3 regions of the Kocuria sp. TGY1127_2 genome follow, and region 1 is predicted to be linked to each of the others. Evidence: riboswitches for the same ligand, from Rfam matches in the RefSeq annotation. Region 1 holds a riboswitch; each other region holds the start of a gene.
What was found. A riboswitch is a leader RNA that binds a small molecule or an ion and turns the genes downstream of it on or off. The one in region 1 is predicted to bind thiamine pyrophosphate.
Positions count from the first base shown of each region.

Region 2: it holds a riboswitch for thiamine pyrophosphate, as region 1 does, so the genes downstream of both, sake_RS02805 (ECF transporter S component) here and thiO (glycine oxidase ThiO) in region 1, are expected to answer to the same signal.
Region 3: it holds a riboswitch for thiamine pyrophosphate, as region 1 does, so the genes downstream of both, sake_RS00860 (3-oxoacyl-ACP reductase) here and thiO (glycine oxidase ThiO) in region 1, are expected to answer to the same signal.

Region 1 is NZ_AP022834.1:2,490,879-2,500,422, reverse strand. It holds gene metE (5-methyltetrahydropteroyltriglutamate--homocysteine S-methyltransferase) at 1-19, shown strand, start outside; gene sake_RS11160 (TetR/AcrR family transcriptional regulator) at 52-666, opposite strand; gene sake_RS11155 (ABC transporter permease) at 733-1,929, shown strand; gene sake_RS11150 (NAD-dependent succinate-semialdehyde dehydrogenase) at 2,061-3,446, opposite strand; gene sake_RS11145 (thiamine phosphate synthase) at 3,516-4,256, opposite strand; TPP riboswitch at 4,331-4,438, shown strand; gene thiO (glycine oxidase ThiO) at 4,431-5,666, shown strand; gene thiS (sulfur carrier protein ThiS) at 5,663-5,902, shown strand; gene sake_RS11130 (thiazole synthase) at 5,916-6,755, shown strand; gene moeB (molybdopterin-synthase adenylyltransferase MoeB) at 6,752-7,897, shown strand; gene sake_RS11120 (hypothetical protein) at 8,670-9,347, shown strand; gene sake_RS11115 (hypothetical protein) at 9,383-9,544, shown strand, end outside.
Region 2 is NZ_AP022834.1:628,814-638,357, reverse strand. It holds gene fmdA (formamidase) at 1-47, shown strand, start outside; gene sake_RS02825 (FtsX family ABC transporter permease) at 120-1,538, opposite strand; gene sake_RS02820 (ABC transporter ATP-binding protein) at 1,540-2,331, opposite strand; gene sake_RS02815 (energy-coupling factor transporter transmembrane protein EcfT) at 2,470-3,261, opposite strand; gene sake_RS02810 (ABC transporter ATP-binding protein) at 3,249-4,910, opposite strand; gene sake_RS02805 (ECF transporter S component) at 4,907-5,578, opposite strand; TPP riboswitch at 5,635-5,734, opposite strand; gene sake_RS02800 (DUF4235 domain-containing protein) at 5,876-6,148, shown strand; gene mnhG (monovalent cation/H(+) antiporter subunit G) at 6,221-6,694, opposite strand; partial or broken gene sake_RS02790 (monovalent cation/H+ antiporter complex subunit F) at 6,821-7,078, opposite strand; gene sake_RS02785 (Na+/H+ antiporter subunit E) at 7,075-7,659, opposite strand; gene sake_RS02780 (Na+/H+ antiporter subunit D) at 7,661-9,286, opposite strand; gene sake_RS02775 (Na(+)/H(+) antiporter subunit C) at 9,283-9,544, opposite strand, start outside.
Region 3 is NZ_AP022834.1:184,767-194,310, forward strand. It holds gene sake_RS00840 (MATE family efflux transporter) at 1-1,102, shown strand, start outside; gene efeU (iron uptake transporter permease EfeU) at 1,257-2,129, shown strand; gene efeO (iron uptake system protein EfeO) at 2,195-3,523, shown strand; gene efeB (iron uptake transporter deferrochelatase/peroxidase subunit) at 3,539-4,960, shown strand; TPP riboswitch at 4,976-5,072, shown strand; gene sake_RS00860 (3-oxoacyl-ACP reductase) at 5,149-5,943, shown strand; gene sake_RS00865 (LLM class flavin-dependent oxidoreductase) at 5,940-7,241, shown strand; gene sake_RS13585 (peptidase inhibitor family I36 protein) at 7,437-7,799, shown strand; gene sake_RS00870 (hypothetical protein) at 7,859-8,737, shown strand; gene sake_RS00875 (secretion protein HlyD) at 8,752-9,544, shown strand, end outside.

The DNA of each region.
Region 1 (9,544 bases):
CGCGGGTGTGACCGTCTAGAAATTGGGCACGCGGCCTGAGGCCAGGCAGCCTCAGGCCGCATTTTCCCTGTCGGGGAAGAGACGAATGGCGTCTTCGACGAGTTGTTCAAGGTCGGCGTCGATGTCAACCGCGGTGCGGACCAAGAGACCGTGGACGAACAGCAAGAGCATATTCGCGAGTCGGGGAGGGTCCATCAGGGGGCTCAGCGGGTCTGCGCCCTCTGAGACTCTTTGCCGAGACCACGGTGTGAGAACTTCTGTGAGCAGCTGACGAGCCCGAGCAATATTTTCTCGCGCGACCTCCGCGACCTCCGGGTTGACGGTCGATTCGGCGATGAACTGAATCAGCAGCGGCCCCAAACCGTTGGTGAAGAGCGTGCTGACCACGAGTCGGGCGACGTCGGAGGGGGCCGGGGTCGAACCTTTTTCGTTTTCCATGGCAATCAAATCCTGCAGTGCCGCGTGGAAGATGCTCTCTGCGGTGCCTCTCATGATCGAGGCTTTTCCCTCGAAGTGCGAGTAGATCGAACCAGGAGACATGCCTGATTCAGCAACAATGTCCGCCATTGAGGTGTTGGAGAAGCCGTTGCTGAGGAAGCAGCGGCGGGCCGCGGCGATAATGCGCTCGCGTCTGTCGATCTTTGATGACTCGGATAGCTTCGGCATAGAAAAAGAATAGTCGTTCTGTTAGTCTGGCCGCAAGTAGAAGAAGCATTCTGTTTAGGAGACGTTATGAGCGCTCGGGATTCTCAGCACGCCGAGGCTGAGTCCACCTCAAACCCCTCGAAAATCCGCACCGGCAGCCATATGGGCAAGGTAGTGGGAGTGTCCCTCCTTGCCGCCGTGGTGATGACCATTTTCGTCATGGCATTCACCTGGCCCAGCAAGACGTCGACCGCCCACAATCTGCCGGTCAGCGTCGCAGGCCCGAAGCAAGCCGTCGATCAATTCGAGAACAAAATCAACGAGAAGTCGGGGGACACCTTCGACTTCGTGGCTGCCGATAGCCGCAGGCAGGCCGTTGATCAGATCAAGCATCGGGAAACTTACGGTGCCGTCATCTTGGCCGAACAACCGAAGACTCCGGAAGTTCTCACCGCACCGGCCGCCAACTCGACCGCAACGCAGGTGATGAGCGGGATCGCGGATCAACTGACCCAGCAGATCCGTACCCAGATCACCGGTCAGGTCGACCAGATGAAAGAGAAGTCCGGTGGCCAGCTGAACGGTCAGCAGGCGCAAATGGCCGAGCAGCTGGAAGAGAAAGCGGCATCGACTCAGGTAGCCGAAACCGAGGTAGTTCCCCTTTCGGGCGACGACTCGAACGGCGCTGGCCTCACCACGGCGGCATTCCCGTTGGTTCTCGGCGGAATGATCGGCGGTGTTCTCGTCACATTCCTTGTTAAGGGCGTCTGGCGCAGACTCATCGCGGCATTGGCCTATGGGGCCCTGGCCGGGCTGAGCCTGACCCTGATTCTGCACACGTGGTTCGGGTTCGTGCAGGGCAATTTCGGGCTGGTCTGGCTCGCCTTCGGCCTGTCGGCCATGGCCACCGCGACTTTCATCCTGGGCTGTACGGCGGTCCTGGGTACGCCGGGCATCGGACTCGGTGCTGTCGTCACGCTGTTGGTCGGCAATCCGCTCTCCGGAGCCCAGGTGCCGTGGCAGTTCATGGTGGAACCGTGGGGGCGCATCGGTCAGTATCTGGTGCCGGGTGCCTCAAATACATTGCTGAGGTCCCTGAGCTACTTCCCCGAGGCCCCCATGGCTCAACAGTGGTGGACGCTCATTGCGTGGGTCGTTCTCGGCGTCTTATTGACGAGCTTCGGCCATTTCAAACACAACCGCATTAACGATGATGCCGAGGAACACGGCGCAGATCGGCCGGCGCCCTGGCACCGTCAGGAAGAAGCTCCTGCTCAGGGCTGATTCGCGGTACGTGGCCCTGGTGCGCCCGTATAAAGAACTGAGGGGGCCAGGCGCGTCGTCGGGGGTTAGTCCCTTGCAGACGGTGCCCGGCCCCCTCGTCGTCCGATGGGACGAAGAGCTGGCTGTGCCTCTTAGAGTTGCTGGTTCCGCACACGAACGGTGCGCTCGTTGGTGAACTGCTGCAATGCCCACTGCGCATTCTCGCGCCCATAGCCAGAGCGGTTGATGCCGCCGAAGGGGAACTCGGGGCTCGAATCCATGTGGGTGTTCACAAAGGTCATGCCGGCATTGATCTTTTCGGCGAACTTCTGACCGCGTTCGGGATCGGTGGTCCATACCGAGGCCATCAGCCCGTACTGCGTATCATTCGCGATCCTCAGGGCGTCTTCCTCGTCCTTGGCCTTGAAAACCATCACGGCCGGGCCGAAGAGCTCGTTGCATCCCAAATCGGAATTCGGGTCGATATCTGTCAGCAACGCCGGGGACATGAACCAACCCGGTCGATCCAGCTTCTCGCCTCCGGTGTGCAAGGTCGCACCCTCTTGTGCGGCCTTTTGGATGCGCTCGACGACCTCGTCGCGTGCGCCTTCGGAGGACAGCGGTCCCATATCGGTCTCGGGATCGTCAAAGGCTCCGACGGTCACGTTCTCGACTGCTTCCTTGGCGGCCGCCACGAAGTCGTCATAGTAGTCTTCGACCACGATGAAACGCTTGGGCGAGGTGCAGACCTGCCCGGCGTTCGCGGTCCGGAGGGTTACGGCCTTTTGCGCAAGTCCTTTGACGTCATCGGTGTCCAGCACGACGAACGGGTCATTGCCGCCGAGCTCCAGAACCGAGCGCTTAAGGTGCTTCGCTGCGATCTTCGCAACCGAGGCGCCTGCTTCCTCGGATCCGGTCAAGGAGAAGCCCTTGACGCGGAAATCCTTGAGGACCTCTTCTGCATCGCTGCTGTTCAGGTAGATATTCGTGTAAACGCCCTTGGGCAGTCCTGCCTCTTCGAGAAGGTCCTGGAAAGTCTGGGACGACTTGGGACAGATGGCTGCCTGCTTCATCAGGATCGCGTTGCCGACCATGATGTTGGGCAATGCGAAACGCGCGATCTGGTTGTACGGGAAATTCCAGGGCATGATGCCCAGGAGTACACCCAACGGGTCATGCTTGACGTAGGTCTTGTCGGCGCCTTGCGCATCCGGCAACTGTGTGTCGGCAAGGAATTTTTCGGCGTTCTCGGCGAACCAACGAGCCGTGAAAGCCACCTTCTGGGCTTCTGACTCGCCCTGCTTCTTGGGCTTGCCCATTTCTCGGCCAATGATGTCGGCCAGCTCTCCGGCGCGAGCCTCGACGAGGTCAGCGAATTTGTTCAGAATTTCGCCACGCTTGCTGACAGGGGTGTCCCGCCAGGACTGGAAGGCCTGATCGGCGGTGTCGATGACCCCGGGAATCTCCTCTGCCGTGAGGGACTCAAAAGTCTGCTCGACTTCGCCAGTGTTCGGATTTGTCACAGCAAAAGTACTCATATAGGTACTCAAACCAAATTCCGTGGCCGCGTCCAGTGAGTTTCGACGTAGGCGGAATGTTTCTCGTGATTACCGAGGCGAGAAGCAGGCCCTGAGCTCCCGAGCCGCGGATTCCGGGTCGTCGGCGGCGGTTACGGCCCGTACGACGACGATCCGCTCGGCCCCGGCGTTCCGAACCAGCGGCGCGGTGTCGATGTTGACGCCTCCGATCGCGAAGAACGGTTTGGCAGCCGAATCCAGGCTCTGGCCTATGTGGGCAGCGAACTCGGGCAATTCGAGTCCCACTGCCGCCCGCCCGGGTTTGGTGGGAGTCTCCCAGATAGGGCCAGTGCAGTAGTAATCCACCCCGGAGTCTTGGGACGCGGCACGAACCTGTGCCTTGTCATGACAAGAGCGACCGACAAGGATGTCTTCCCCGAGAACTCGCCGAACCTGCTCGGTGGTCAGGTCGGTTTGTCCCACGTGAAATACGTCGACCCCTGAAAGCAACGCGACGTCGGCACGGTCGTTGGCCGCCGAAAGGCCGCCTTCTTCCCCCGCAACCGAGACAAGAACGTCCAGGGCCTCGAGCTCGGTTCGAATGGAAACCTGCTTGTCGCGCACCTGGATGATGTCCGTACCACCGCGAAAAGCTGCCCTGTAGAACTCTTCGAGTCGTGCGGTATCAAGCTTTTCGACAGCGTCGGCTTCCGAACCTCCGAGAATGAATCTCTGCAGATCCGTGCAGAGATAAAGTCGGGCGCAGCGCAATCGATCGGATCGTTCCGTGCGAAGGCGGGAGGGCCCGGGAGCTTGGGAGGGGGCGGTCAAGGAAGTATGGTCTGGTGCATTCTGGGCAGTCGTCACCCTTGCAACATTAAAGGACTTGCGAGTTAGGTCATAGACTGGAGACACGTGGGAGTCCGGGCTGGCCGGACTGAGAGGGCGATACCGCCGACCATTCGAACTCGATGCGGGTCATGCCGTCGTGAGGAGGAGTAACCGATGCATATCGGCATAGTGGGTTCTGGCGTCGTCGGGATGCAGACCGCGTGGCACCTGAGATTGCGGGGCCATCGGGTGACGATCTTCGATCCGGACCCCGGAAACGGTGCGACACGGGCCGCAGCGGGCATGTTGGCACCCATCAGTGAAGTGCAGTTCGGGCAGCAGGGCCTTTACCCACTCATGCTTGCTGCCCGGCGAGAATATCCGCAGCTCATCGCTCAACTGGAACGGGTCACCGATCGTCCTCACGGATACCTCGAGAACGGCACGCTACTTGTTGCGGCAGACCGCGCCGATTCGGCTCGAGCCGCAGATCATGCTCGGGTCCAGACCGAATACGGCATGGAGACCCGGTCCCTCTCCGCGAGTCGGCTGCTGGATATGGAACCCGGCCTGAACCCTCGCTTGGCCGGCGGATTCGAAGCGCCGACCGATCAGCAGGTGGACCCGCGTCTCCTCCTGGAGGCTCTCCGCGCTGCACTCGTCCATGATCTCGATCCCACCGGATTCGCCCATGCCGGGCCGTCCGCCGCATGGATTATGGAAAGCGTTTCCAGAATCGACCCGGTGGGGGACCGAACAGCAGGCTACGACGTCACGGCGGGGGACAGCGGCCCCCACCGGGTCGATCGGGTGCTCGTGGCGTGTGGCGTGAATTATGGGCGTATCGGTGGGGTTCTCGACCGTCTGCCCTTGGACCTGAGGCCGGTGTACGGAGATATTCTTCGGCTGAAGCTCCGCGAAGGGCAACTCGCACCGGGAGAAAAGCATGTGGTGAATGCGACGATTCGCGCGACAGTCCTGGGACGACAGGTCTACCTGGTCCCACGGGCCGATGGCGGGCTGGTGATCGGAGCCAGCGTACGGGAAGACAACCTGCCCGGAGTCAACGCGGGATGCGTGCAGGAGCTGCTCGAGGACGCCGTGACCGTTGTGCCGGGTGTGAGGGATATGGAACTCGTTGAGGCCATGGCCAGGGCGCGTCCAGGGACTCCGGACGATATTCCGTACGTCGGACCCGTGCCGGGGGCTCCGGGCGTCGTCGTCTCAACCGGCTACTCGCGCCACGGAATTTTGCTCGCTCCGCTCGGCGCACGGCTCGGCGCCGATCTGCTCACCGGGGCGTCCTTGAGCAACGCGGACGCCCGATTGCTCGAAACCATGGACCCTGGCCGCTTCGGCGCGCACACTGATATGGCGCAAGCGCGCCTCACAGGAGGTATACCCGCATGAAAACCGTGAAGGTCAATGACGAAGAGGTCTCCCTGCACGATCGTGCGACGCTCGTCGACGTGGTCGGCAAGTTTTTGGACCGAGACCTAGAGCCCGACGGGCGTCCCGTGGACGGCGGACGGCTCGGCGTCGCCCTGTCCGTCGGAGGCCAAGTGGTGCCCCGGACCGCGTGGCAGGAACGAGTGGTCGCGGACGGTACGGAAATTGACCTGGTCACCGCCGTCCAGGGTGGATAGAAGGAAGAAAAGAATGGAACAGCTGACTGAAACCGACGCAGCCACGGCGCAGAAGCCGGTCACCGACCAAGAATTGCCCCCGCTGCGTATCGGAGATTACGAACTCGTCAACCGGCTCATCATGGGCACGGGCGGCGCCACAGACCTGACCTCCCTGGAGGATGCGTTGGTCGCCTCGGGTACATCGCTGACGACCGTAGCCGTGCGACGGTACAACCCCGATACCAAGACCAGTGTCTTCGCGCTCCTGGAAAAACTGGGAATCGACGTCCTGCCCAATACCGCGGGATGCTACACGGCTCGCGATGCGATCCTCACCGCGAACCTGGCCCGTGAAGCACTCGAGACCGATCTCATTAAGGTCGAAGTCATCGCCGATGAGGACACGCTCCTGCCGGACGTCGTCGAGACGCTTCGCGTGACGGAGACTCTCGCCGAGCAGGGGTTCACGCCACTGGTGTACACCACCGATGACCCCAGCGTGGCGCTCAGGCTCGAAAGCGTTGGGGCGGCCGCGGTCATGCCGATGGGATCGCCGATCGGCACTGGGCTGGGAATCCTGAACCCGTACAACATCGAGCTCATCGCAACCCGCGCGTCGGTTCCGGTGATCGTCGACGCGGGCATCGGAACCGCGTCCGAGGCCGCGCAGGCCATGGAACTCGGGTGCGACGCCGTCCTGGTCGCTTCGGCCGTCACGCGAGCCCGCGATTCTCGGGCGATGGGGCTCGCGATGCGTCGCGGAGTCGAGGCCGGTTATCTCGCTCGCGAGGCAGGCCGAATCCCCCGTCGTACCGAGGCCCTGGCGTCCTCGCCCGTGCAAGGACGGGTCCGCGCGGAGGATCGCATATGACCGGTATCAACGATCTCAGCGATACCCAACTCGAGCGCTTCCAACGTCACCTGGGCCTGGCGGGCTTCGGCCCAGACGCGCAACAAGCGTTGCTTGACTCCCGGATTCTCGTGATTGGTGCCGGAGGGCTCGGATCTCCCATCCTCCAGTACCTGGGGGCCGCGGGAGTAGGGCATATCGAGATCGTCGACGACGATGTCGTCGACCGTTCGAATCTCCACCGGCAAGTCATCCATTCGGAAGCCGACCTGGGCAGGCCCAAGACAGAGTCCGCCGCGGACGTGGTGAGAGGGCTCAACCCGGATGCCGAAGTCGTCGAACACCGTTTTCGGATTACCCCGGAGAACGCCCTGGATCTGGTCCGTCCCGTTGACCTGGTGATCGACGGTTCGGATAACTTCCTGACCCGATACGTTGTCTCCGACGCGGCCGAGATCCTGGGCAAGCCCGTCGTTTACGGTGCAATTCTGCGTTTTGAGGGTCAGGTCGGTGTCTTTTGGGCAGGTCACGGACCCACGTACCGGGACTTGTTCCCCGAAGCACCGGGCCCGGGAGAGGTCCCCTCATGTGCCGAAGCCGGAGTGATCGGAGTGCTCCCCGGAGTCATCGGTACTCTGATGGCGACTGAAGCCATTAAGGTCCTGGCCGGTATCGGAGACCCGCTCTTGGGCCGCGTCATGGTCTACGATGCCCTGGCCGCGAGTTTTCAGGAACTACGGCTGGAACCGGATCCACAACGCCGGAAAGTCACCGGTGTGGCCTCGGATCTTGCAGGGTCATCCGACGAGACGATGTGCGCCGTATCTTCGCCCTCGATTCCGCAGGGCGAAATCAGCCCTACCGCCTTGAATGCTCTTCTCGAGGAGCGCAACGAGCTGACGCTCGTGGACGTACGCGAACCGTGGGAGAACAGATTGGGTGCAATACCCGGTGCCGCAAACGTCCCCTTGGGCGATATCCAACGCGACTCCGGGAAAGACCTGGGAGCCCGTCTCGACAAGGATTCGCACGTGGTTCTCTATTGCAAGGCCGGAGTGCGCTCACGGAAGGCCATGGACATCCTGGCCGAGGTGCGACCGGACGTTGAATTCCACAGCCTTTCGGGCGGTTACGACGAGTGGAGCGTTACTTTCTCGGATTGACCAGCAAGAGCTCGGCGTTGCAGCGGTTTCCACGGTCATTTCGACCAGGAACAGAATCCGATCCTGGGTGGACGCCGAGGTGCAAGCCCCGGGGGACGAATGAAGCAGCAGCCACAGCGCTGGCGGCGATCAAGAAAGTTCTGCGTGAAAAATGAGCCATGGTCCGCAGCCGGTCAGGTGGAGTTTCGGCCGGGTGACGCCTACCCGATACGGAAATGATCGCGACTAGACGGTGTCCCGTAGGGAAAACACCGTATTGCGTAACAGTTTGTAATGTTCCATGGGCCAGGGGAGTGGTTGCGGGGCGCTCCGGCTTAACTCCTTCGGGCAAGACAAACGAATACCACACGTTAAATATTGAAGCGGATTGCTGATCTCGAGCGGTCCGGTAACCCGGCTGCTCGAGCTTCAAGGGATCTAAGGCTGCTACTCATAGGATCCGACTGGGGTCCGGGCGGAGGGGTGGGGTAGCCGCCATGTTGCCCCATGAAGTGGTCGGTGACTTTGGGTGGGTTGTTGTGTGAACCCGTGCAATGCGGGGGACGAAACTTTCCGTGAAGACACCAAAAGTTAATGTACTAATCAGTACAAAAGTGTCCTGTGGCTATGTAAAGTTCCGTGCAGATGTCGTCGAACTCGCCAGATCGGGCCCGAGGGCGGGGCTGAACAGCTTTCGTGGAGAAGGGTGCAGTCCTCGTCACGAGCGTCGATCGGTGCGGCCGCACTGCGGTTCGTCGAGATCTACTGAACAAGGTCAAAACGAGGAGCACCTATGAAGCTGACAGGAAAGATGGCCGGAATTCTGGGCGGCAGCGCGCTGCTGGTCGGTCTCGCCGCATCGCCCGCGAATGCCACCACCATCGAGAACCACTACCCTGAAACGCCGGCGCTGAATCCCACATTGCCGATCGTGAACACTTACCACGGGTCGGATCACATCAAGCCGAATGTGTTGAACCCTCACCCCGTGTGCAACGCCCTGGAGGACCGCCGCACCGTGGTGTACAAGGTCAACGACAATTTCTCACCGGTGGGGACCATCTCCACGACCAATCACACCACCAAAGACATTCCGCTGACACAGGAGACGTCCAAGTCTCAAACGATCAATATCAGCGTGAATGGCGAACAGGGAAATAGCACCACCATCAACGCTGGAGCCTCCAAGGACGGCGGGACCTTCGGTATCGCCGAAGAGATCTCCAAGAAGATCGGTTTTGAGGCCTCCTACCAACTGTCCTGGAACGCAGGCCAAACAATCGGCCCCTACGACGTTCCTCCGGGATACACGGGTGAAGCCACGTATGGGTTCCGCACTGTGACGATGTCCGGAACACAACAGATCTGCGGAGCCGATGGGAGATGGACCAACCCCACGGCGTGGAACGCATTCGTTCCCGTCAAGAATGAGGTCGAAGTCAAGCTGTACAACAATCCGGCTGATTCCTAAGACGCCGCTGGACTCTGGAACGGAGAACCAAAAAAATGATGAAAAAGCTCATGAGCCGTGCCGCAGCGGCCACTCTGGCACTTGCCCTCGGCATCGTCACTTGTGGTGCGGGTGCTGCCCAAGCGGCCGAACCTGCCCCATCTGCACACGACCTGACCGTTGGATACACCGTCTCGGGAGCGAAGGCGAAAGGCTAT
Region 2 (9,544 bases), 1.1 Mb from region 1:
AGATCGATCCTGGAATGGGTGCGCCCCGTTCGGCGAATCCAGCTTAGGACTGTTTCGGCCGCAACCCGCACTACGGGCGCCCCCCCAATTCGATCCGAGGGGCGCCCGTCACATCGTCGTTAGGTCAGCGCGAGGGCCCGGACGGGCGATTCCTTGGCTGTCTGGCGCGCGGGGAGTGCGGTGGCGAGGCCGGTAATGGCCAGGCATCCGACGACCACGCAGACGAGCACGGTCCACGGCGGTGTCGGTCCGAAAACTCCGACACCATCGACCGCGGCGAACATGCAGAAGGTTCCGGCCCAACCGTAGAAGAGACCCAAAGGTATGCCCAGGCATGCCGCAGAAAGCGTCAGTTGGGCAGTTTCCCCGAAGATCATGCGCCACATTTGACTCGTGGACAGTCCCACGGTCCGGAGCATCCCCAACTCGCGACGACGTTGCAGGATTGCGGACTTCATATTGTTTGCCACCCCGATCGCGGCGATGACCACCGAGAACGCGACCATTCCGTAGACGAAGAGCAGTGAGTTGTCGACCATCTGGTTGACGACTGCCACGTCCTCGGGGCGGTACTCGCCACTACCGGCCATACGCTGGACCACCGATTTCAAGGTCGAGCCGAGAGTGCCGAACATCACCACGAGCGTGATTCCAATGACCAGCCCCATGGAGGTCCGCGCCGAGCGCAGAGGGTATCGCCGCGAATTGGCGACGGCCATCCGCCCCGAGGTCCCGTGACCGACCACTTTTCCCGAAAGGGCGAAAAAGGGCGGCATAATCCACGCGGATCCCAGGCCGATACCGCCAAAGCTCAGGAACCCTCCGAAGACCGCGGGAAGGACCCCCGCGGGGCCCGTCAGCCCCATCATGAGTCCACCGCCGAGGAACAATGCTCCCAACACGACCAGCGCTATCGAGAGCCCGAGTGTCCAAACTCGCTTGCGCAGAGTCTTCAGGGCCGGTTCGGCGCTTCGGCGCGAGCCTTCGAGAGGAGAGACTGACAGAACCGGACGCGCTCCGTTCCACGCGGCAATCCAACTCGTGAGGGCCACCAGCACGGCGGCAGTAATCATCCACGGGTTGGTTGCTGTGACTTGCAAACCACTACCGGCGCCGTTCGCCTCCGCGGTCAAGGCGATAACCCATGTCGTCACGGCGCCCAGGCCGAGTCCGACGACGGAACCGATCAGTCCGATCAGAAGCCCCTCGCAAGCTACCGCACGCCGCAGCGTCGAGGCTTTCGCACCGATCAAACGAAGAAGCGCCAGCTGCTGTGTTCGGCCCGCGACAACGATGGAAAATGTATTGACCACCACCATCGCCGCGACGAACAGGGCGATCGCGAAGAACGTCATCGAAGTCAACAGGAGCATGACCAACAGCGTTCCTTCGGCCTCGCCTCCGGGATCGAGAATTTTGTGCAGCAGCCCCACGGCCCCGATAAGGCCGGAGCCGAACATCGAACCGATGACCACAACGAGGAGGGTCGATAGGTGCTGTCGAGGATGGTGAGTCAGTTCACGCACGGCATTTTTCACGTCAGTTCACCTCCAAGGAAAGCATCATCTGGGCGATGTCCTCAGCCCGAGCGGAGCTGTTGCTCTGGTGAACAATCTCGCCGTCCGCCAGGTACACCACCCGATGGGCGTGAGCCGCGGCTTTGGGATCGTGTGTGACCATGACGATTGACTGCCCGAGCTCTTGGGCGGCCATTCTCAGCAGCTGGAGGACTTCCAGCGCCGAGCGCGAATCCAGGTTGCCCGTCGGCTCGTCAGCCAGGATCAATGCCGGTCGGGTAGCCAGCGCGCGCGCAATTGCAACTCGTTGTTGCTGGCCTCCCGACAGCTCTGCAGGACGGTGGTTGACGCGCTCGGAGAGTCCCAACCGGTGAAGAAGGTCCTCGATCCACGCACGCTCTTGACGGTCCGGCGAACGCCCGTCCAGGTGAAAGGGCAGCAGGATATTCTCTCGAACGTCCATGGTCGGCATCAGGTTGAAGGCCTGGAATACGAACCCGACACGACGACGCCGAATCTCGGTCAGTGCGGCGTCGTCGAGATGCGTGATTTCCTGCTCTCCGATCCACATCCGTCCGCCGCTCGGGGACTCGAGTCCGGCCATGAGATGCATCAACGTGGATTTTCCCGATCCGGACGGTCCCATCACCGCGACGAATTCGCCTGGAGCGACGTCGAGGTCGACATTGCGGACAGCCGAAACGACGTTGCTGCCTTGTCCATATGATTTGCTGACGTTCTCGGCCCGAGCGATGGGCATGACGGCCCGGGGCGCTCCACCGGGTGCCTGGGCTTCACGAGTCTGGGGTGACATTTTTCGCTCCAAAGATGCTTGATGGCTGGTGCATCTCTTACTTTTCCGCTGATGGCGTCCGCGGACAGTGGAGCGAGCAGTATTTGGAGGTAGAGCTGGGTCTAGTCTGTCCAGGTGGAGCGCACCCTAGACACGGCCCTAGTAGAAGAAGCGATACGTGCCCAAGGCCAGCGAAAGACCGATGGCCGCAGCGGGAATCCCAAGTCCAATGACCAAGGCGACGGCATCCCGCCACGAGTACTCCGGGCGATGCACCCAGGTTCTCGGTCCAGCACCGAAACCGCGTGCCTCCATGGTCACGGCCAGTCGGCTCGCTCGACGCAAAGCCTGAACGATGAGCGCGAAAGCTTGCGCCGTGAACCCAGTAATGCTCCCGATGACGCCGCGGTCTGCGCCCATACCCCGGGCGCGTCGCGCGGCAGCGAGAGTTTCCCACTCCGTGATCATGATTCCTACCAGCCGGAATGCCGCCACGGCCGAGAGCACGAAGCGCGCCGGCAGTCTGAAAGTCTGGGCCAGCGAATCGCCGATCTCTCTGGCATCCGTGGTCAACAGGAGCAGCACCGAGACCATCGCGAGAGCGCCACCACGCAAAGCGATCGCGATCCCTGCATCCACCGAGTCGGTGGTGAGCAACAGCGGGCCGAAGTCGAGCACGGTCCTGCCGGTCTTGGCGGACAGAAGGGCCGTTGCCCACCCGCTGAATAGCGCCGCCGTGAAAACAGGCCATAGCCGAATGAGGATATTCCAGGGATTGATGCGGCAGCCCGCCATGACGAGTACCAGTGCGATCAGGCCGACGCTCGACGTGACCCAGTCCGCGCTCGCCAAGAAAGCTATGGTCAGAACAAAGAGCAGGACGATCTTGACGGCCGCGTTGACTCTCCCCAACCCCGACTCGGCGGCGCTGGCATTGTTCAAGAGGTCCATGCCCGGTCTCCTGTTCGAACCGCGTGCTGCCGCGTCCCGGCAACGTTGAGGCCGTTCAACCTGTACTCGCTGCCTCCGAGAGCTTCGATGAAGGCATGATCGTGAGTCACCGAGACGACCGCCGTACCCGCGTCCAGGACCTCGCGCAGCAGATCGACCAGGCTGGCCCAGGTGACCGCATCCTGCCCGAAAGTCGGCTCGTCCAGGATGAGAACATGAGGACGAGCCGCGAGCGCAGTACCGACTGAGAGTCGCCTTTTCTCCCCGCCGGAGAGAGTAAACGGGTTCGCTTCCGCAACGTGGCTCAGGCCGAGACGTTCGAGCAGCTCAGCCGCCCGATCCTCGGGGTATTCCCCGTCGCTTCCGGAGAAGACGCCGCGCGGTGCCGCATCGCGGGCCAATCGTGCGCCGAGGGCAAGCTCCTCGGCGACCGATGCTTTGACGAATTGGTGTTCCGGTTCCTGAAACACAGTTCCTATCCGCGCAATCAGCTGGCTCGAGCTCCACAGCAGGGGATCCCACGAGGGGCCGCCGGATCGGTCAAGCTCTCGCCTCGCCCCTGCGTATCGGAGTGCATCGGACGCCGCAACATAACCCGCGGCCGGTGCGAGCAGGCCGGCCAGGGTCAGAGCCAAGGTGGATTTGCCGCAACCATTTGGTCCCGTGACCGCCAGATGCTCCCCTCGACGTATACGGACGCAAATATCCGAAGCCGCGACGGTCACTTCCCGGTGTGCCGGGACGGGTCCTTCCGCCGAGCGAGCGGTCGCGCGGCGTCTTTGCCTGAGCCACTTGCGCGCGGGTGCTTGACGAGACACCGCGAGGTCGTGCGCCTCGAGAAGCGCTTCGCCGTTCCCCCGTCCCTGAACCGCCCCCGACCCCTTGCTCGGAAGCCGGGGAACGTAATCCGGGACCCATACTCCTGCTTGGAGCAATTCCTTTCTCGCCTCATCCAGAACCTGCCGTGGAGGTCCGTCGTGGCTGATTCCCCCGTGCGGACTGAGCACGATCACTCGATCGACGAATTCGGACCAGACCGAGACTCGGTGCTCGACTACGACCAGGGTCGAACCGTATTCCTCCGCAGCGTTCAACACGGCGTCGCGAACTTCGATGACGCCATCTGGGTCGAGGTTGGCCGTCGGTTCGTCCAACAAGATCAGCTGGGGTTCCATGGCCAGAACCCCTGCCAATCCAAGCCGTTGTTTTTGGCCGCCGGACAGCGCCGACGTGGGACGCTCCCACGAGAGATCCAAACCGACCGAACGCAGAGCTCGTTCGCACCGCGGAACGATAACCGCGGGGTCGGCTCCCAGATTCTCCGGGCCGAATGCGAGGTCGTCTCCTACGCGTGACAGGACGATCGACGATTCTGGGTCTTGTTGCATCAGACCGACCGCGCCCCTCGATTGTTCGGGCCCGAGGCCATTGATCGTTGCCCGCCCCAGAACGGCGTCGCCGTCATCGTCCACGAGCACACCCGCCAACGCGTGGAGCAATGTCGATTTTCCTGCCCCTGAAGGGCCTAGTAGCAAAACCCTTTCACCGGCCCGAATATCCAGATTTACACCGTGGAAAGCGGGTGCCTCTCGACCAGCGTGGTGCCAACCGAAGTTCTGGGCCAGGACCCGGGCCCCGTGAACCGTCACGGGCGAACCCTGCTGCGCCGAGCATCACGACCTGCGGCAACGGAACCGAGAACGCCCGTCGAGATCAATGCCCTCATCAAGGCCCAACCCAGAAGTCCCGCGATGACGACGCCGGAAATCGTGCCGCACACGATGTAGACGACCTGATACTTTGCTTCCCAGAAGCCGTAATACATCATGACCTCGCTGACGCCCATGAATACGCCGGAGACGCAGCCGGAAAACATGGCCACTGCAAGCCCGAACCTGCGGTACAGGAATAGAGCGAAGACGATCTCGGCACCGATGCCCTGAATCAACCCTGACAGCAAAACGCCGGCGCTGTAATGGGTGCCCAGTAGGGCTTCGATAACGGCCGCGAGAATCTCACAGTAGATCGCGGCACCGGGTTTCCGAATTACTAAGCCGCCGACGACTCCCGCGATGAGCCAGCCTCCACCGATCAGGCCCGACAACGGTGGGAAACCAACCGTCGCGGTCTGCGTTGCCGGCGAAACGGCATTAGACCAGATCCAGAAGATCACGCCGCAGACAACGGCAAGAACCGAGGCGATCACGATGTCGATCACGCGCCACGAAACTTTCCGGCGCTTCGGATGTTTTCCGCTCCCGGTCTCGCTCAACGACTGGACCGTTTGACCGGACTCGTGATGGGATGTGGTGTTCATGGGTCTTCCTCCTGCAATTTTCAGGAGGGGAGGCCGTACCCGTACTGTTCTTGGATACGCCCGAGATCTCGACTCCCTACGTCGGTGCTAACCGCATCAGGTCGAGGGTCTGCTTTCGCACTCTCAGCCTCATCCGAGGCTCCCCTGTCGTTCTTGAACGTCCCCCAGTCTATCTGACTCATTTCACTTCCGGTGAATCGCCCAGCAGATTGGGACAAAGGCAAACTCGTACGATTAGGCTAGAGAGAGCTGAACGTGACCGGCCGCACCGCCGGTGCGAATGAAGAGGAGAGATGGATGAGCAATCCCGTTATCAAGATCGGTTCCACGGTTGCGTCCTTGGCCGGAGTATTCGCGGCCAATAAGGTCATGACGCTGGGCTGGAAGAAGGTTACCGGCAATGAACCGCCGTCGAGCAATCCGGACGCCGAGGAAAGCATCCGCGACATCGTCATTTGGACCGCGATCAGCGGTGTCGTCGCGACCCTCATCAAATTGAGCGTCACGCGGCTGGCCAACAAGATGGAGCACAAGGAAGAAGTCGAGACCGGCGGCCAGGCCGAGGTCTGATAGCCCTCCCCTCGATACGAACAATGGCGGGCGCGTGAATCCTTCACGCGCCCGCCATTGTTCTCACGTCGCTCAGTCCCGCTCTGCCTCCAGGTCACTTTCGGGTTTGGCCTGCGCATCGTTCCCGAGACCGGCGGCGTCGGCGTCGACGTCGCGCGGCTCGTCGGTTGCTTCAGCAGGAGCCTCTTCTTCTTCCTCTTCACGGTTCATCTGCTCCACGAGGTCGGCAAGCTCGTTGACCGTGAGAGCCGATGCCGTGAAGTGACGATTGCGGAACCCGGAACGTCCTACCATGTGCGAGGAGACGGGTACCGCCAGGATTTGGAGGGTCCACGCCAATACGAGCGCTGGAACCAGAGCCCATGAACGCGCCGCGAATCCGATCCCGGCCAAAAGCAAGAACAAACCGAAAACCTGCGGTTTGGCCCCTGGGTGAAGTCTTGAAAGAACGTCCGGAAAACGGACGATGCCGAGCGCGGCCCCGAGAGACATGAGGCAACCGAGGATCAGGCAGATCCCGGTCAGGATGTCGAATACGAGGTCCATCTAACGATCACCTCGCTGTTTCTTGGTTGTGCTGGGGGAAAGTTTGGAAGGCTTGCGAGAACCAGCAGGCTTCGCGGGCGAAGTGCTCTCTGCCGAACCTGCCCGAGATTCGCGTTCATCCTTGCGTTCGCGTTTGTTGTTTGCGAAGCGAGCAACAGTCACGGACCCCAAGAAACCGACCAGGGATATCACGACGAGCATGGTGATGTTCTCGTAACTGTCCCGGTAGACCATGTCCACTGAGAGCCCCGCACCGACGATAGCCAGCAGCACGTCGGAGGCGATCACGCGATCCAACAGTGAAGGCCCCTTGGCCAGGCGAACTATGGTCCCGATCGCAGCGAGCACCAGAATGACGCCGCAGATGACAATGACGACGGTCATTGCGACACCTCCTCAAGGCTTCCGGATTTCAGGGCCTCGTGACTTTCCTTGGTGCCCATCACCCGGATGACCAAGTTCTCGATGGATCTCACGCTCTCTTGGAACGCGCGCACTTCGTCTTCCGTGTTGATATCGATCACGTGGAAGTAGATCGTGGCACTCCGGCGATCGACCTCAACCACCAGGGACCCCGGAATGAGGGAAACGATATGTCCGACGACGGTAATGAGAAGATCACTGTTGATACGCAACCGGACGGATACCACCGCCGATTTCGGCGCGCCGCGTGGTCTCACCGTGAACCACAGGATCTCGAAACTCGCCTTGGCGATCCACCACACGAATTTTGTGCCCAGGACCGCGCCCCAGAAAACGTTGAATCTTCCCGATAGCTGGACCGGAGGGAGGTAAAAGACCCGGACGATCACCAGAGCCATGATCAGCCCGAAAGCCAGGTTTCCTATCGAGAAGTCCTGCCACAGAGCACCCCAGACCAAAACCAACCAGAAGATCAGGGGCAACTCGGTACGCAGTGTGTTCTTGGGACGCACGCGAGGCGCGCGGTGAGCGGATGGACTCATCTCAGTGGCCCCCTTCCGCAGAGGTTCCGTGGTCCTGCCCCAAGACCGCATCGATGTAGACCTGCGGGTCGCTCAGGTTTCCCGCGGCTTGATGAGAAAGGTCGAAGAGCGGCCCGGCCAAAACGGTGATCGCGACGCCGACCGCCACGAGGCCAATGGTCGAGGCCATCATCGGACGGGGCAGCAATGTCACGTCCTTGCCGCGGTAGCGACGGGACTCGACGTCGAGCTCACCAGAGGTCCTCACCCCGTAGTTACCGTCCTGGTCCTTGGCGAGCAGAATGGGATCCGGGAACTCCGCGTCCTCGGGTTTCCGCCAGAACACGCGATTCCAGATTCGGGCCAACGTCAGCAAGGTCAGCAGCGATACGAAGACGCCGACTCCTGCCAAGGCATAGCCCTGCCATGTACCGGCATGTACGCTCGCGTCAATCAGTCCGACCTTGCCGAGGAATCCCGAGAACGGCGGAATACCACCGAGATTCATGGCCGGGATGAAATACAGAATACCTAGAACCGGGGCAATCTTGGCCAACCCGGCCAAACGGTCGGTATTCGCGGAACCACCACGACGTTCGATCAAGCCGACCACCATGAAAAGACTGGTTTGGATCACAATGTGGTGCGCGATGTAGAAGACCACGGCCATCATGCCTTCCGGTGTGGCCAAGGAGATGCCCCAAATCATGTAGCCGATGTGGCTGATCAGGATGAAGGAAAGAGTTCTCTTGATGTCACTCTGCGTCAGGGCACCGAGGATTCCGACGATGAGAGTGGCCGCCGCGACCAAGGCCAGCAAATTGTCCACCCGGCTTCCCGGGAACAGCAGGGTCTCGGTGCGAATGATCGCGTAGACGCCAACTTTGGTCAGCAACCCGGCGAACACCGCGGTCACCGGAGCGGGCGCGGTCGGATACGAGTCCGGAAGCCACAGGGACAGTGGGAAGACCGCTGCCTTGATCCCGAAAGCAACCAGGAGCATGAGGTGAAGTTGAAGCTGCGTCCCGACCGGTAAGTCAGGCGCCTTGGCCGCGATATCGGCCATGTTCACGGTCCCGAGTGCGGCGTAGATCATTCCGATCGATATCAGGAACAACATCGACGAGATCACGGAAACGACCGTGTACGTGATGCCGGCCCTGATTCTGGGGGCCGAACCGGACATTGTCAGCAGCACGTAACTCGCGGTCAGGAGGATTTCGAACCCGACGTACAGATTGAAAAGATCGCCTGCGAGGAAGGCATTCGACACGCCCGCCAGCAAGACCAGGTAGGTCGGGTAGAAAACCGAGATCGGGGCGTCGGAATCTCCGTCCGCCAGGCCCTGACCGGTCGCGTAAATCATCACTGCGAACGAAACCAACGTGGAAACCACGAGCATCAGCGAGGACAGTTGGTCCACGACCATCACGATGCCGAATGGAGCGGCCCAGGCTCCCAGAGTCACGGATTGTGGGCTCGTTCCCCATGTGGAAACCAACAAGACCGATTCGAGGCTCAACGTCGCGAGCATTGCGATGATCGACAAGAGACGCTGCGCATTGGGGTGTCGGTACAGCGTGAAGTTGGCCCCGGCCGCCATGAGCGGAAAGACAACGGCGGCGGGGGCAAAGTCAACAGCGTTCACGCGTGCCACTCCCCTTGGTCACGGTCGCCACGCCCGAGGTGAGGGTGATGCTCCCCGGCAAAGCCGGGCGACTCGTCGTCCGAGGACGAACGGGCACCCTCTCGTTTGGTTCGCTCGGCATGTTTGCGCTGGCGATAGGCTTCCTCTCGTTGTTCCTCGGAGCCCTCGAACTCAGACGGTTCGATGGGAGCGGCGTCGTCGTCTTCCGGATCGTAATCAGGCTGGGCGGCGACGCGACGGTCCTCGGCGTCGTCCTGG
Region 3 (9,544 bases), 660 kb from region 1:
GGCGTACGAGAAAGGGCGCGATGGCCTATGGGTCGCATTCGGTTTGGGTCTTGTCTTGGCCATCGCCGGTTGGATTCTTGCCCCCGCCGTTCTGGGCATGATGGGTGCCCAGAAGGAAACCCTCGAACACGCCGTCGCCTACATGCGCTGGTCCATGCCGGGTTTGCCGGGTATGCTCATCGTCCTCGCGGCCCTCGGGATTCTGCGAGGACTCCAGGACACCAAGACGCCGCTGTACGTTGCGGCAACCGGTGCAGCGGTCAACGTAATCCTCAATATGATCCTGGTCTTCCCGTTGCATCTCGGAGTCGCAGGCTCCGCCATGGGCACTTCACTCGTTCAATGGGGCATGGCCGCCGTCTACCTCGTCATGATCGTCGGAGGCTCCCGAGACCATGATGTCTGCTGGACGACGTCGCCGAGCCGGGTAGGTGCGATACTTTCCGTCGGTTCATGGCTGATGCTGCGCACCGCGTCGATGCGAGCCGCGATGCTCCTCACCGTTTTGGTCGTCACTCACCAGGGGCCGGTCAACTTGGCGGCCTATCAGCTGACGATGTCCCTCTTCGGGTTCATGGCGTTTGGGCTCGACGCGCTCGCTATCGCGGCCCAAGCCTTACTCGGAAAGGAGATGGGCAGTCGGAACCTGAGTCTGCCCTCCGAGAAGGAGCACGTCAGAAGGCTCATGAACCGCCTGATCCGATGGTCCGTGGGCTTCGGCGTGATCACCGGCCTGATCTGTCCCATCATCGGATACGGATTCGGCTGGGCCTTCACCCCCGACCCGCACGTTCAGCAGCTCTTCGGTGCCGCAATGATCGTGGTTGCGATCGGACAGCCATTGGCGTCCTATGTTTTCATTCTCGACGGCGTGCTCATCGGCGCCGAGGACGTGAAATATTTGGCCCTCGCCTCATTCATTTCGTTGGTGATTTACGCACCGATGCTCTGGGGAGTATTTGCTTTCAGCGCGGACCGCGGAGGCGACGTCGATCCCAGGGGCTTCGTCTGGGTCTGGATCGCGTATGCGATGGGCTTCATGGGACTTCGTGGAATCACGCTCGGGTGGCGCTCGCGCTCGAACGTATGGATCAGGGCCTGACGCGGAATAGGTCAGGGAAGCCATAGAGGAAAACAAGGCTTACTTGATCATCGGTAAAGCATTAACGTGGTTTGTGGTGAGGTTATACTTCTCTTGAGCCCAGCCGCCGAGCCCATGACAGGGCCTCCAGCGGCTGATCGTCTTGGGAGGCTGTGTGTTCGTTGCCAATTTGTTGATCGCTCTCCGGGAGGGGTTCGAGGCTTCCCTCATCATTGGGATCCTTGTTGCGTATCTGATCAAGACCAGACGCCGCGATGTCCTGCCCAAGATGTGGCTGGGCGTCGGCGTGGCGGTTCTGTTGCCTCTCGGCATCGGCGCACTGCTCACATGGGGGCCTAAGACACTTTCGTTCCAGGTTCAAGAGATCATCGGCGGGACACTTTCCCTGGTTGCTGTTGCCCTCGTGACCTGGATGATCTTCTGGATGGGCCGTCACTCCCGCCAGCTCAAGCACGATCTTGAATCTTCGGTGGAGCGCTCCTTGGTGGGTGGCTCAGGCGGGTGGGGCATGGTGTGGCTTGCCGTGCTGGCGGTCGGCCGAGAAGGCGTGGAAACCGCGCTTTTCATCTGGGCAACGGTTCGATCTTCCATCCAAACCAACGTCCTGGCGACCACCACGGGCGTGCTGACAGGCCTGGTACTTTCGGTTGCCCTCGGGTGGATCGTCTACCGAGGTGCTCGTCGGATCAATATGCGCCTCTTCTTCTCCGCGACCGGTTATTTCCTGATAGTGGTGACGGCCGGGATCTGCGCTTACGGAATCGGCGACCTGCAAGAAGCAGGCGTGCTGCCCGGGATCATGAGCCACGCTTGGGACCTTAGCAATCGCTTGCCTGCGATCACATCGCCCCTCTTCTGGACCTACACGCTCGGACAGGCTGTTTTCCAGGTCAATCTCCAGCCGACGGTGTTGCAAGTCCTCGCATGGGTCGTCTACTTGGTTCCCACAGTCTTTCTCTTCACGCGCCAAGTCTCCTCTGGCAAGCGCGCCGCAACGCGGGCCGCACCGCATGTTCAGGCGCACTGACCCCTCAATCCCTTCCCCGAGCCGGACGCCGTAGTCCGCGCCATCACCGAACCCGAGAGGAAAACATGAAAAACACAAGGTACCTTCTTGCTGTTCCGGCCGCTATAGCTATGGTCATCTCTCTGTCGGCATGCACTGACAATCCCGCAAATTCGTCGGCTTCATCCAACGAGTCCACAAACGGGGGAACCGTTCAGACCGTCAAAGCCAACATCGCCAACGACACGTGCACGACCGATCCGGCCAAGATCCCGGCCGGCAAAGTCGCCTTCGAGATCGCCAACAACGGGACCACGCCGAATGAATTCGAGGTTCTGACCGAGAACAAACTGCAGATCGTTTCCGAGAAGGAAAACATCGGGCCGGGCACCACGGCACACATGACAACGGCGCTCAAGGAAGGAACGTATTACACCGGGTGCAAGCCGAATATGGTCGGCAACTTCGTGGGACTCGCCCAACTCGACGTTATCCCAGGCGAGAACGTGGAAGTAGCAAAAGATGTCCAGGCCGCCGAGGACCACGCGATCTCGAACTACACCTCGTACGTCAAAGACCAGACGGGTCAGCTGGTGAGTGCGACCCAAGAGTTCACGAAGGCCTACATCGCAGGCGATGACCAAAAGGCGAAGACGCTGTACCCGTTGGCTCGTCAGCATTACGAGCGCATCGAGCCGACCGCCGAATCCTTCGGCATCAAGGAAGGAGGGGACCTCGACGTTGCGTTGGACGCCCGAGTCCAGGACCTCTCGGCGGATGCGCACAAGAAACCCACGGACCCGGAGGTACTCAAGGGCTGGACCGGCTGGCACCGGATTGAGGCGGACCTGTTCACAGATGATTCCGCCGGGTACAAGTTCGACACGGACGAAGACCGGAAACGAGCCGCGGACGAGCTGAACGAAAACACCCAGAAGCTCTACGACCTGGTCTACGGCAAGATCGACGGCGCCAAGGGCAAGTTCAAACTCGAATTGTCCGACGTCGCAACCGGCGCTTCCTCGCTCCTGGAAGAAGTTGCCACGTCCAAGATCGTGGGTGAAGAAGAGACTTTCTCGCACACGGATACCTATGACTTCAAGGCCAACGTCGAAGGAGCTGAGGTTGCCTATGGGAATGTCGCTGATTTGGTGAAAGACAAAGACCCCAAGCTGGCAGAGAAGATCGAGTCAAAATTCGAATCGGTGAAGTCACTGATCAACGAACAATCGACCGGTAAGGACGAGGGCGGAAACACCCTGTTCAAGGACTACTCCCAGATCGCTGCCGTTCAGAAGGACGCCGGGGAAGCGCCCAAAGACTCGGATTACACCGACCTCCAACGAAAGTTCTCCGACGCGGTCAACGCTCTCGGTGAGCCGCTGTCCAAGATCGCGGGAACGATCCTTCACTAGTCCACGGAAGAATCAATGTCACCTCACACATCATTCGGTGATGAACCGCGTGCTGCGTCGTCGTCTGCCAAAAACTCGCACTGGGCAGAGACACACCCTACGGATGCCATGGCCGGCGACGAGGCGGCAGCAACTCAAGGGAAAACCCTCGGTTTCTCGCGTCGTCGGCTCGTGGGGGCCGCGGGAGCGGCCGGCCTGTTGGGCATTGCGGGCTTCGGCGGTGGAGCAATCGGTCACCGCATGGGTAGCGATGAAGCCGCAGCAGCCACTCCGGCTGAACTCAGGTACCCCTTTCGCGGGGAAAAACAACAGGGAATTCTGACTCCCACGCAAAACAATATGTATACCGCCGCCTTTAATGTGACTGTTCAGGATGTCGGAGGACTCAAAGAACTGCTTTCCGAGTGGACGGTCGCCGCAGAGCATATGTGCGCGGGGGAACTCGTTGGCGGCGCTCCTGAGGGCAATCACCACATGCCGCCCGAGGACACCGGAGAAGCCTGGGGATACTCGCCGAGCGGACTGACCATCACCTTCGGTTTCGGACGTTCGCTCTTCGTCGATGAGCACGGAAATGATCGTTTTGGACTCAAGGACAAGATGCCCAAGATCCTGAGCGATGGGGTTCCGAAATTTGCGAACGAAGCCCTGCGGGCAGGATCCAGCGACGGGGACATCCTGATCCAGACGTGCTCCAATGACGCTCAGACCTGCGTCCACGCGATCAGAAACCTGACCCGCATCGCCTTCGGCTCGGCGACGCTCAAGTGGAGTCAGATCGGTTACGGACGCAGTTCCTCGACGTCGAGGGGACAGCAGACACCCCGTAATCTCTTCGGATTCAAGGATGGTACGGCCAACCTCAAAGCGGAAGACGGCGATGACCTCTTCGGCGACAACGTTTGGGTTCAGCCCGAGGATGATCCCAACGCACAGTGGATGAACGGTGGAACGTATTTCGTGGCACGAAAGATTCACATGTACCTCGAAATCTGGGATCGAGTACGGCTCTCCGAACAGCAGGAGGTGATCGGCCGGGACAAGCAGTACGGTGCGCCACTGTCGATCGCCTCGCCTCGGGCGTCGGACGAGTTCGAAGCACTGGACTTCACGGCTCAGGATGACCACGGGGAACCCGTGATTCCCACGGACTCGCACGTGGCCGTCGTCGCCCCTGAGAACAACGGGGGTCATCGGATGCTTCGACGCAGCTACAACTATACGGACGGCAACGATTCCCTCGGGCGTCTGGATGCGGGTCTGTTCTTCATCGCCTACGTGCGAGATCCCCGGAAAGGTTTCTACCCGACTCTCAAGAAAATGACGGAGCAGGATGCCCTGACGGAGTATCTCCAGCACCAGGCATCGGCGCTCTTCGCCGTGCCCGCGGGCATTCGTGACGGAGACGAGATGGTTGGGCAGGGCCTGTTCGAGTAGCGGTGCTAACATGAGACGCGCGACACGGGGTGCCTCCGAAGGGAGGCTGAGATGAAACCCGTAGAACCTGATTCAGCTAGTACTGGCGAAGGGAATGTCCGCAGAGCGCACTTACATCCGCGTGCCGCAACAGCGGTTGCGGGAATCGCTCTTTCGGGTGCCTTCGCCTCGATGGAGAGGCAAAGACCATGACCGAAAATCCCACCACCGTATCGAGCGTTCTGCCCATCGACGAGCAGATCGTGGTGGTGACCGGCGGCGCGAGGGGCCTTGGAGAGAGCATCAGCCGCGCTTTCCTCGGCGAAGGGGCAAAGGTGGTCATTGGGTACCACCAGAGCAAGGACGACGCCGCCCGCATCGTCGACGAATTCCCGGACCGAGCCCGTTGCGCGGCCCTTGACGTTCGGGACGGGGAGAGCATTCGAGAGTTCGCGACGTCAGCCTCCGGATTCTTCGGCACCGCACCGACCACGCTGGTCAACAACGCCCTGGTGGACTTCAGCTTCAACGGCGAGGCCCGGTCGAAAGCCGCCGACATCACCGCCGAGGAATTCCAGAAACAGATCGACGGGTCGCTCCACGGGCCGCTCGCGATGATCCAGGCGCTCCGACCCGGTATGGCCGAACGGGGCTTCGGGCGCGTCGTGAACATCGGCACGAACCTGTTTCAGAACCCCGTGGTCCCGTACCACGACTACACGGCGGCCAAGGCCGCCCTGCTCTCCTTGACGCGCACGTTCTCGCAGGATCTCGGCCCGGAAGGAATTACGGTCAATATGGTCTCCGGTGGTCTGTTGAGGGAAACGGATGCGAGCTCCGCAACTCCGGATGAGGTCTTCGACATGATCGCTGCGGGAACGCCACTGCGTTCCGTGACCACCCCGGACGAAATGGCCGACGCGATTCTCTTCTTCGCTTCCCCGTGGGCCCGCGCGGTGACCGGGCAGAACCTGATCGTCGACGGAGGGCTGGTTAAAGGATGAACGCTGGAAAGAAGCACGCACACATCAACCTGTTCATCTACGGCTGCGGGCACCACAATGCGGCCTGGAGGGCCCCGGGCTCCTCGGTCGAGAGGCTCGGCGAGATCGACTATTACGAGGAGCTCGCCCGCACTGCCGAACGCGGCAAACTCGACGCCGTGTTCTTCGCCGATGGCCAGTCGCTGAGCCCCGGCAACCTCGAGGACTCTCCGGCGTGGTTCCTGGAACCACTCACGTGCCTGGCCGCCATGGCGCGGGCGACATCGAAGATCGGCCTGGTCAGCACGGTGTCCAGCTCATTCTGGACTCCTTTCCATGCGGCCCGGATTCTGGCGAGCCTCGACCACATCAGCGGCGGGAGGATCGGCTGGAATGTCGTGACGTCCATGTTTGATGCCGAGGCCCGCAACCACGGTGGTACAACCCTGCCGGGGCACGACGAACGCTATCGCCGGGCTGAAGAGTTCGTCGACGCCGTCCAGGCGCTCTGGGATTCGTGGCCCCGCGCCTCGATTCTGGCCGATCGCGAGGGGCGCTACGCCGACTCGACCATGATCCACGGGGTGGACCACGAGGGCGAGCATTTCTCGGTCGCTGGCCCGCTCAACGTACCCGAACCGCCGCAGGGTCGGCCCGTGCTGTTCCAGGCCGGCGCCTCCGAACCGGGACGAAGCCTCGCATCGCGTCGCGCGGAAGGCATCTACTCCGTCGCCTACGACCTCGAACAGGGCGAGAAATACCGCACCGACATTCGGCGTCGGGCCGCGGCCGCGGGACGGAACCCGGACGACGTCGTCGTGATGCCTGGGCTCGTGACCTACGTGGGCTCGACCGTCGAGGAAGCCGAACGGAAGCGAAGGGAGCTGGACGAGCTCCTGCCCGTCGAGGCCTCCCTGCGCCAGCTGGGAAAATTCGTGCAGCGCGACTGCAGCGACTGGGAGCTCGATGCGCCCGTCCCGGAGCTCGAACCGCTCGAGCAGTTCACCGGACCCAAAGGGCGGTACGCGACGATTCTGCGCATCATCGAAGCCGAGCGCCCCACGGTGCGCGAGCTCCTGGGGCGGCTCGCGGCCGGTGGCGGACACTGCACCATGGTCGGGACCCCGGAGACCCTTGCCGATCAGATCGAGCACTGGCTGGACCACGGGGGAGCGGACGGCTTCAACCTGATGCCCCCGACCCTGCCGGGCGGCATCGAGGACTTCGTGGACCAGGTGATTCCGGAACTCCAGAAACGTGGCCGCTTCCGCACGGACTACGACGCCGCGACCCTCCGGGGGCATCTGGCTAGCGGGTGAACCAGGGGGGTGATGTACGGAAATGACGACATTTCCGCAGGCCACGGGGAATAAGTATAGATTTTATATCTATACTTAAAATTTCTAGACTTTTCGTGCCGAATCCCTTGCCCGGGTGCCCCAAGTCACTTAAGATACTTCTTGCCATTATTAGTGATTCATCCGTAACGGGGAAACATGAAATCGTTAATATCGATGAAACTTCTGGCTGGCTCGCTAGTACCTTGTGGTCTGGCATCGAGTCTGGTGATCGGGGCACCACCCGCTTCCGCTACCGTACTTGGATGCCCCACCTCCAATGTGTGCGTCTATGAGCATGCTCGCCGTGGCGGTTCGTCGCAGGTCATTAACGGTTACAACGGGTATACGGACCTGAGTCGAGCCCTTCACGATCGCGCGAGTTCGTGGACCAACGCGAACGTTAGGGCTTCCGAAGGTATTGGTGAGTGGCGTCGGGGTCGTCAGTTTATTGGCCAAACCCTGCCGCCCGGCTGGTATGAGGACAATTTGAAAAGCATCAGATTTAATGACATGGCAGATTTCGTGAAACAAGTCTGACGTATTAGTTTTTGGCGATGGCGGCCTGACGGTCGCCGTCGCCGGGCTGAAAGAGAATAATGAAAAAGATTACTTTTTTCTCTGTTCTGGTGTTTTTCCTTGTGGGGTGCGGGGCCGCCGAGGGCGGGGCGAAGAGCGAGCCTAATGCGAGCGAGTCTTCCGAGAGTCTCGCCATCGAAAGCCTCGCTGCCGCGACGTCGCCCGATCCCCAGGCCATCGAAAAAGTGGATGAACTCTTCCGTCAGACCCCGGCGATGCATGACGCGGTCGAGAAAGAAATCGGACAGTGTGTCAGTAACCATGGGGCGCGGTGGGTCGCCCGATCACATAAGACCCCGTCGGTGCGTAGTTTGGCGAGCCCGTCGGAACTCAACGTCGAAGATGCTCGGGTTCAGGGATATGTGACTGACGCCGGGCTGGAAGATCCTGAATCTCTACCTTCAGACATGGAAAAGAAGGCGATCTCCGTATTTATCGGGGACCCCGAGAACGGTTCGGTGAGTGTGGAGGGGGTGCCTGGTGGCATCTCCAAGGATGGTTGCCTGGCTTTCGCTTATGAAAAAGTTTTCGGTTCCGCGGAATCTGGTGTTGTCTTCGAAGGCGCCGCAGGGAACCTGCCGCTCCCTTACGTCAATGCGGCTATGGACTCGGAGGAGACTCGAGGCCTCGAAAAGAAGTGGTCCGAATGCATGAAAAACGATGAGAACCTCGAATTCGAGACTCCGGACATTATTCACGCGAAAATAAAGAACCCCGGTATCGATATCGCCGTGGCTGATGCGAAGTGTCGGGAAAAGGTCGACTTCGAGAACCAACTCCGGAAGCAGCTCAACGCGTACCTGACCACGTTCCTCAAGGAAAAGCAGGGGCTGATCACCAAGGTCAGCGACGCGAAAAGGGCCGCTGAGTCTAACGTCCTCGCGATCCTGGGGCAGTGAGTCCGGAGGAGATCATGAAAAGAAAGGGTCTCGCTCTGTTCTCCGCGATCCTTGTGGCCGTGGTCGTGGTCACCTGGATCGCGGCGTCGTCCTTCACTACCTCGGCGCAGAAAGCGGCCGACGCGGAAGCTCCTCCGCCCTCCACGCTGACCGCAACAATCACGCGGGACCAATTGCGCAAGACCGTGCCCGTGACATGCACGTCTAGCTACGGCTCCACGTTCACGGTGCAGGCCCCGCCCTCGGAGGAAGGAGGACAGTACACGAAGATCGCGGTCGCGCCGCACGAAGAGATCGACCAGGGATCGTTGCTCGCCGAGGTCAACGGCAAACCGCTGTTCGCGATGATCGGCCGATTCTCCCTGTACAGAGACCTTCGTGACGGAGACCGCGGCCCCGACGCCCACCAGTTCAATGAGAGCCTCTCCGCCTTGGGGCTCCAAGGAAAACGCTCGGGCGAAGCCCGTGACCTGATCAATGCGGCGACCTACGACGCCCTGGCCCGCCTGTACAAACAATTCGGCTACGAGCCCATCGACAAGAAGGACGCCATTCCGGCCACATCATTCCAGTATCTCGAACGCCCCGGAAAAGTCATCGACGAACCTAGATCGACCGGGCCCGTATCCCGAGGACCCATCGCAACCTTGTCCGCCGAGGGCGCGCGCCTGCGGTGCACAGGAGTCGGCGGCCAGCTGACCCCGGAAGCCGGGGTCGGAAAACGAGTCACGGTGCCATCGCTGGGGACCACGGAGTACGCCATCACGGAGGTCGTGGAGAACACTGGCTCGAGGCACTCGGGCCAGG